Gemmatirosa kalamazoonensis: one gene and its partner. Each later gene encodes a partner of the first gene's protein in a complex. Links are inferred from orthologs where the notes say so. Each region holds a gene or a part of one and is shown on either strand. Other genes may lie near its edges.

The links.
Region 2: the proteins of carA (region 1) and carB are in contact, whole or in part, in a solved structure (PDB 1KEE), measured with the Escherichia coli proteins. The link is inferred for Gemmatirosa kalamazoonensis from one-to-one orthologs.

The regions. Positions count from the first base shown.
Region 1 is NZ_CP007128.1:3,825,765-3,829,730, reverse strand. The notes cover bases 1-2,858. They hold carA (glutamine-hydrolyzing carbamoyl-phosphate synthase small subunit), read left to right. Parts: upstream 1-805; coding sequence 806-1,912; downstream 1,913-2,858. Other genes in these bases: J421_RS16615 (molybdenum cofactor biosynthesis protein MoaE), read left to right, coding at 2,699-2,858; J421_RS16620 (MoaD/ThiS family protein), read left to right, coding at 2,461-2,697; J421_RS16625 (HU family DNA-binding protein), read left to right, coding at 2,033-2,365; secG (preprotein translocase subunit SecG), read left to right, coding at 346-786; tpiA (triose-phosphate isomerase), read left to right, coding at 1-245. Also shown: more of J421_RS16615, read left to right, coding at 2,859-3,178; GTP 3',8-cyclase MoaA, read left to right, coding at 3,175-3,966. UniProt on the Escherichia coli protein: Small subunit of the glutamine-dependent carbamoyl phosphate synthetase (CPSase).
Region 2 is NZ_CP007128.1:4,125,489-4,129,786, reverse strand. Bases 405-4,298 are described here. They hold carB (carbamoyl-phosphate synthase large subunit), read left to right. Parts: upstream 405-804; coding sequence 805-4,098; downstream 4,099-4,298. Other genes in these bases: J421_RS17985 (DegT/DnrJ/EryC1/StrS family aminotransferase), read left to right, coding at 4,130-4,298; J421_RS17995 (GDP-mannose 4,6-dehydratase), read left to right, coding at 405-821. Also shown: more of J421_RS17995, read left to right, coding at 1-404. UniProt on the Escherichia coli protein: Large subunit of the glutamine-dependent carbamoyl phosphate synthetase (CPSase).

The DNA of each region.
Region 1 (3,966 bases):
CGGTGTGGGCGATCGGTACCGGGCGCACCGCGACGCCGCAGGACGCGTCGGCGGTGCACGCGGCGATCCGGCGTCACCTGCGCGAGCGGATCGGCGAGCGCGCGGCGGTGCTGCCGATCCTGTACGGCGGCAGTGTGAACCGGGGCAACGCGCGGCTGCTCCTCGCCGCGCCCGACGTGGACGGTCTGCTCGTCGGCGGCGCGAGCCTGGACGCGGGGAACTGGGCGGCGATCTGCCAGGAGTGACGGGGTGCGGGGCGAGGGTTGACCAGGGCGGCTAAGTCTCGCGATATTCGTAGCTTGCGCGCATTCACCGAGCGCGCGCCGCTAACCGCCCCCACCGCCGATGTACACCTTCCTGCTCATCATCCTCGTCCTCGACTGCTTCGTCCTGGTCGCCGCGGTCCTGCTCCAGTCCGGCAAGGGCAGCGGCCTCGCCGCGAACTTCGGCGGCGCGTCGTCGACGGCGGAGGCGCTGATCGGCAGCCGGCAGGCCGGGAACCTGCTCACGAAGGCGAGCTGGTGGTCGGGCGGCATCTTCATCGGCCTGTCGCTGATCCTCGCGCTCGCGGGCGCCCGCACGCGGACGCCGCGCTCGGTGCTCGACCAGGCCGTGCAGCCGCCGGCGCAGCAGGCCTCGCCGGCGACCGGCACGGGCAACGCCGCCCCGGCGGTGCCGCTCGGCCCCGCCACGCCGGCCCCGGGCGCCACGGCGCCCGCCGCGCCGACGACGCCGCCGGCCACGACGCCGCCCGCCGGCGGCACCGCGCCGAAGCCGCAGCGCTGACGGCGCGCCGGTGACGACTCTGACGAGCGCTCCCGGGTTCCTCCTCCTCGAGGACGGAACCCGTTTCGCTGGGGAGCTGGTCGGCCCCGCCACGCCGACCGTCGCGGAGGTCGTGTTCACGACGAACATGACCGGGTACCAGGAGGTCTTCACCGATCCGTCCTACGAGGGGCAGATCGTGGTGATGACCGCGCCGATGATCGGCAACTACGGCGTCAACGCCGAGGACCCCGAGTCGCCGGCGCCGCACGTCGCCGGCGTCATCGTCCGCGAGCTGTCGCCGACGTACTCGAACTGGCGGGCGAGCGGCGATCTCCCGGGCTGGCTCGGCGAGGCGTCGATCCCCGTGCTCACCGAGGTCGACACCCGGCGGCTCACGAAGTACCTGCGCACCGCGGGCGTGATGCGCGGTGTCGTCGGTGCGGGCGAGGAGCCGACGGCGGACGCGGTGGCCGCGCTCGAGGCGTGCCCGTCGATGGAGGGGCTCGACCTCGCCAGCCGCGTCTCCACGCGCAAGAGCTACACGTGGGGCGACCCGGGCGCGAAGCACCGCATCATCGCCTACGACTACGGGATCAAGCGCAACATCCTGCGCCTGTTCGAGGCGCACGACTGTGCGATCACCGTGGTCCCGTCGGACACGCCCGCCGAAGAGGTGCTGGAACAGGCGCCGGACGGCGTGTTCCTGTCGAACGGCCCCGGCGACCCCGCGGCCGTGGAGTACGCCCCGGCCATTATCCGCAAGATCGCCGAGTCGGGCGTGCCGACGTTCGGCATCTGCCTCGGCCACCAGCTCATCGGCCTCACGTTCGGCGGCTCGACGACGAAGATGCCGTACGGCCACCGGGGCGGGAATCATCCCGTGCTGGACGTGGAGTCGGGGCACGTGCTCATCACGTCGCAGAACCACGGGTTCGCCGTGGCCGGCGGCCGGGAGGGGGTGACCGACGCCCCGGCGCTCGAGGTCACGCACGTGAACCTGAACGACGGCAGCATCGAGGGCGTCGCGCACCGTGAGCTCCCGGTGTTCGGCGTCCAGTACCACCCCGAGGCGGCCCCCGGCCCGCACGACGCGGTCCCCCTGTTCGACCGCTTCCTGGAGAGCGTGCGCGGCCGCCGTCGGTAGTCGTCCGACGGCGGGCTGATGTGAGCCAAGCGGTTGACTCACAACAACTAACGCCCTAATTTCGCGCATGGGTGCGGGGTTGTCCCGCTCGGTTGCGAGCGCCTGCTGCGAGAGTTTCCGATGACCAAAGCCGATCTGGTCGAACGCGTCACTGCCACGATTGCCCGCACCGCGGGACCGACCATCTCGAAGAAGGACTGCGCGAGAGTGGTCGATTCCTTCCTCGACGCGATCAAGGACGCGCTGCACGAGCAGCGCAACATCGAGGTGCGAGGCTTCGGGACGTTCAAGATCCGCCAGCGCAAGACGCGCATGGCGCGCAACCCCCGCACCGGATCGCCCGTCGAGGTCTCCGCCCGCCCCGTACCGGTGTTCAAGCCCTCCAAGGAGTTACGCGCTCTCGTCGCCGGAGTCGACGTGAGCGAGATCACCGAGGCCGAACTGGCCGACTGAGCTCCGCGATGCATCCACGGCCCCGGCGCCTCACCGCGCCGGGGCCGTCGTGTTTCGTTGTGCCCGGCTCGCGTCATCCGCGTTACATTGCTCGCATGCGCGTACTCCTCTTCGCCTCGTACGCCGACGCGTTCGGCGCTGGGTCGATCGACGTTCCGCTGCCCGCGGGCGCGACCGTGCGCGACCTGGTGCACGCCGTGCGCGCGCTGCCGGGCGCGACGAAGCTCCCACCGCAGCCGCTGGTCGCGGTGAACCTGGCGTACGCGCGCGGCGACCGCGTCCTCGACGCGAGCGACGAGGTCGCGCTCATCCCTCCCGTCGCCGGCGGCTGACGTGATTCTCGACGGCCCCGTGCGCGGGACGACGCCGCCGACGGCCGACGCGAGGCTCGAGCGCGCGCCGCTCGACGTCGCGTCCATCGTGGCGCGCGTCGCGCACGACGGCGCCGGCGGAACGGCGCTGTTCGTCGGAACCGTGCGCGCCGTGCACCAGGGCCGCGCGGTGGTGCGCATCGACTACGAGGCCTACGAGCCGATGGCGCTCGCCGAGATGCGCGCCGTCGCGCTCGAGGTGGCCGAGCGGCACGACGGCACGCGCGTCGCCATCGCGCACCGACTCGGCGCGCTCGAGGTGGGCGAGGCGAGCGTCGCGATCGCGACCAGCCATGCGCACCGGGGCCCGGCGCTCGCCGCGTGCGCCGAGGCGATCGACGTGCTGAAGCAGCGCGTGCCGATCTGGAAGCGCGAGCACTTCGCCGACGGGACCGTCGAGTGGGTGGATCCCACCGCGGCCACCGCGGGCTCGGCCCGATGATCGCGCCCGGCGTGGCGCCCGCGCTGCCGGAGCCGGCGCTGCGGGACCAGTTCGGTCGGTCGATCGAGTATCTGCGGATCTCGATCACCGATCGATGCAACTTCCGCTGCGTGTACTGCATGCCTGCGGCGGGGCTGCCGTGGATCCCGCGCGAGCACACGCTGTCGGCCGACGAGATCGCGCGCGTGGTGCGCGAGGTCGCGCCGCTCGGTCTGCGCCGCGTGCGACTCACCGGCGGCGAGCCGACGCTGCGTCCCGATCTCGAGCGCATCGTGGGACTGCTGCGCGAGATCCCGGAAGTCGAGGACCTCTCGCTGTCGACGAACGGCGTGCGCTTCTGCCAGGACGCGACGCTCGCGCGCCGGCTGCGAGACGCGGGGCTCGATCGTGTGAACGTGAGCGCGGACTCGCTGCGGCCCGAGCGCGTGGCCGAGATCGCGCGCCGCGACCTCGGGTTCGACGCGATCGCGGCGGCCGCCGTCGCGGAGGAGGCGGGGCTCGCGCCGGTGAAGCTGAACGTCGTCGTGATCCGCGGCCGCAACGACGACGAGCTCGAGGCGTTCGCGCGACTGACGCTCGACCGCGCGTGGCACGTGCGCTTCATCGAGCTGATGCCGGTGGGCGAGCTCGCAGAGTCGCTGGCGTCCGATCGCTCGCCGCTCGAGCTCGTGGTGCCGTCCGACGAGATCCTCGCGCGGCTCGCGCGGCTCGGCGCGGCGCTTGGCCGGCCGCTGTACGCCGACGCGGGGCCGGGGCGCGGCAACGGGCCCGCGGCGTATCACCGGTTC
Region 2 (4,298 bases), 300 kb from region 1 along the record:
ACGGCGTCCGCTGGGTCACCGGCGACGTGCGCGACGGGGCGCATCTCGCCGACGCCCTCGACGCCGCGCGCCCGGACGCGGTCTTTCACCTCGCCGGCGTGACGTTCGTGCCGGCGGCCGGCGACGACCCGGGCGCCACCGCGGAGGTGAACGTCGTCGCCGCGGCGCGGCTCCTCGGCCTGCTGCGCGAGCGGAAGCGCGCGGGCGTGCTCGACCCGGTGGTGGTCGTCACGGGGAGCGCAGAGCAGTACGGCCGGCACGAGGAGGGGGAGATGCCCGTCGCCGAGCGCGCCGAGCAGCGCCCGCACTCGGTGTACGCGGCGACGAAAGTGGCGCAGGAAGCGATCGCGCTCGAGGCGTGGCGCTCGGCGGGAGTGCGCGTGATCGCGACGCGCAGCTTCAATCACAGCGGCCCCGGGCAGGCGCCGCACTTCCTGCTGCCGGCGCTCGTCCGCCGCGCGCGGACGCTGCGCGGCGGCGCGCTCCGGATGGGCAACCAGCGACCCGTCCGCGACTTCCTGCATGTGAGCGACGTCGTGGCCGCCTATATTTCGCTCGCCGAGCGCGGCTCCCCGGGGGAGGCGTACAACGTCGCGAGCGGTGTCGGCACGTCGGTCGGCGAGCTCGCGCGCCGCGTGCTGCAGCGCTGCGGGGTCGACGCCCCGATCGCGAGCGACCCCGCGCTCGTCCGCCCCGCCGACGTGCCCTGGCTCGTCGGCGATCCCTCGAAGCTCCGGGCCGCGACCGGCTGGTCGCCGCGCCGAACGCTCGACGACCTTCTCGACGACCTGATCGCGCACCACGATGCCACGTCGGACTGACCTGCACCGCATCCTCGTCATCGGCTCCGGCCCGATCGTCATCGGCCAAGCCGCGGAGTTCGACTACTCGGGGACGCAGGCGACGAAGGCGCTGCGCGAGGAGGGCTACGAGGTCGTGCTCGTGAACTCGAATCCGGCGACGATCATGACGGATCCCGAGTTCGCCGATCGCACCTACATCGAGCCGGTGACGCCGGAGTACGTCGAGCTGGTGATCGCGAAGGAGCGCCCCGACGCGATCCTGCCGACGATGGGCGGCCAGACCGCGCTCAACGTCGCCATGGCGCTCGCCGAGCGCGGCGTGCTGGAGAAGTACGGCTGCGAGCTGATCGGCGCGAACGCGCGCGCGATCAAGATGGCCGAGGACCGGCAGGAGTTCGACAAGGCGATGAAGCGCATCGGCCTGGAGACGCCGGCCGGCAAGATCGCCACGACGTGGGACGAGGCGCTCGAGATCGCGGAGTGGACGGGGTTCCCGGCGATCATCCGTCCGAGCTTCACGTTAGGCGGGTCGGGCGGCGGCATCGCGTACAACCGCGAAGAGTACGAGGCGATCGTGCGGCGCGGCCTCGATCTCTCGCCGGTGACGCAGGTGCTGATCGAGCGCTCGCTGCTCGGCTGGAAGGAGTTCGAGCTCGAGGTGATGCGCGACTCGGAGGACAACGTCGTCATCGTCTGCTCGATCGAGAACTTCGACCCGATGGGCGTGCACACCGGCGACTCGATCACCGTCGCGCCGGCGATGACGCTCACGGATCGCGAGTACCAGACGATGCGCGACGCGGCCGTCGCCATCATCCGCGAGATCGGCGTCGACGCGGGCGGGTGCAACATCCAGTTCGCGGTGAACCCGACGAACGGCGAGATGGTCGTGATCGAGATGAACCCGCGCGTGTCGCGCTCCTCGGCGCTCGCGTCGAAGGCGACGGGGTTCCCCATCGCGCGCATCGGCGCGAAGCTCGCCGTCGGCTACCGCCTGGACGAGATCCCGAACGACATCACGAAGACGACCCCCGCGTCGTTCGAGCCGGTGCTCGACTACGTCGTGGTGAAGTGTCCGCGGTTCGCGTTCGAGAAGTTCGCCACGGCGGATCCGCGGCTCACGACGCAGATGAAGAGCGTCGGCGAGAGCATGGCGATCGGGCGCACGTTCAAGGAGGCGTTCCAGAAGGCGCTGCGCGCGCTCGAGACAGGGCGCGCGGGCTGGGACATCGGCGCCACGCCGTCCGACGACCGGCTGCCCGACGACTCGATGGACGGGCTGCGCGGCATGCTGCGCCAGGCGACGCCGGAGCGGGTGTTCCAGCTGAAGCGCGCGCTGCTCGCCGGCATGAGCGTCGACGAGCTGCACGACCTCACGGCGATCGATCCGTGGTTCCTCGCGCAGCTCGGCGAGCTGGTGGCCGCGGAGCGGGCGTACGCGTCGGGCGGAGAGCCCAACGCGCGCGGCCTCCGCCGCATGAAGCGACTCGGCTTCTCCGACCGGCAGCTCGCCGCGCTGCGCGGAGAGGACGAGAAATCGGTGCGCGAGCGGCGTCACGCGCTCGGCGTGCGGCCGGCGTACAAGATGGTCGACACGTGCGCGGGCGAGTTTCCGTCGGCGACGCCGTACCTGTACAGCTCCTACGACGAGGAGGACGAGGCGCCGCGCAGCGGACGCAAGTCGGTCGTCATCCTCGGCTCGGGACCGAACCGGATCGGGCAGGGGGTCGAGTTCGACTACTGCTGCGTGCGCGCCGTGATCGCGCTGCGCGAGCGTGGGTACGAGACGATCATGATCAACTCGAACCCCGAGACCGTCTCGACCGACTTCGACACGTCGGACAAGCTGTACTTCGAGCCGCTGACGCTCGAGGACGTGCTGGAGATCGTGCATCGCGAGCAGCCGCTCGGCGTGATCGTGCAGCTCGGCGGCCAGACGCCGCTGAAGCTGACGCGGCCGCTGGAGGCGGCGGGCGTAACGATCCTCGGCACGTCGCCCGACGCGATCGACGTCGCCGAGGACCGCCGGCGGTTCGAGAAGATCGCGCGCGAGCTCGGGCTCGCGCAGCCGCCCAACGGCACGGCGACGAGCGTCGACGAGGCGGTGGAGGTCGCGGCACGCGTCGGGTATCCCGCGCTCGTGCGCCCGTCGTACGTGCTCGGCGGGCGCGCGATGGAGATCGTGTACGACGAACCGTCGCTGCGCGACTACTTCGTGCGCGCCGCGCGCGTGAGCGAGGACCGGCCGGTGCTCATCGATCGCTTCCTCGAGGACGCGTTCGAGGCGGACGTCGACGCGATCTGCGACGGCGAGCGCGTGGTGATCGGCGCCGTGATGCAGCACATCGAGGACGCGGGGATCCACTCCGGCGACTCGGCGTGCGTGCTGCCGCCGTACCTGCTGCGCGAGGAGGACGCCGACGTGATGCGCGCCCAGACGGAGGCGCTGGCGAAGGCGTTAGGCGTCGTGGGCCTCATCAACGTGCAGTTCGCCGTGAAGGACGGCGTCGTGTACGTGCTCGAGGTGAACCCGCGCGCGAGCCGCACGGTGCCGTTCGTGAGCAAGGCGATCGGCGTACCGCTCGCGTCGATCGCCGCACGCGTGATGCTCGGCGAGACGCTCGAGTCGATCGGCTACACCGAGGAGATCGTGCCGCCGTACGTGTCGGCGAAGGAAGCGGTGTTCCCGTTCAACAAGTTCCGCGAGTTCGATCCGATCCTCGGCCCGGAGATGCGCTCCACCGGCGAGGTGATGGGGATCGCCGACTCGTTCGGCGCCGCGTTCCTGAAGGCGGAGGTGGCGGCGGACAACGCGCTGCCGAGCACCGGCGCGGTGTTCATCACGGTGAACGATCGCGACAAGGTCGGGGTGACGCCGATCGCGCGCCGGCTGCACGAGATGGGCTTCCGCGTGTACGCCACCGAGGGCACCGCGCGGTATCTGCGCAAGCACGGCGTGCCCTGCGATCGCGTGTTCAAGCTGAACGGCGGCCGGCCGAACGGCTTCGACCTGCTCGTGAACAGCGAGGTGGGGCTGCTCATCAACACGCCGCTCGGCAAGCACGCGCAGGTCGCCGACTACACGCTGCGCCAGGCCGCCATCGCGCGCCGGGTGCCGTACACCACGACGCTCTCGGCGGCGAACGCCGCGTGCGACGCGATCCTCTCGCTGCGCTCGCGCGCGCCGCTCGTGCGCTCGCTGCAGGAGTGGCACGCCCAGCTCGGCGCGGCCGGCGAGGGCACCGGAGTGACCGACGCGGCCGATCCGCGAGTTATCTCGACGACCGCTCGTTGACCCGTTTTCCCCAGACTCGCAGCTTTCCTCGATGCCCGTTCCTCTTCTCGACCTGCGCGCGCAGCACGCCACCATCCGCGACGACGTCGTCAAGGCGATGATGGAGGTGGTCGACGCGCAGGCGTTCATCCTCGGCGAGCCGGTCGCGGCGCTCGAGCGCGAGGTCGCCGCCCTGTCGCACACGCGGCACGCCATCGGCT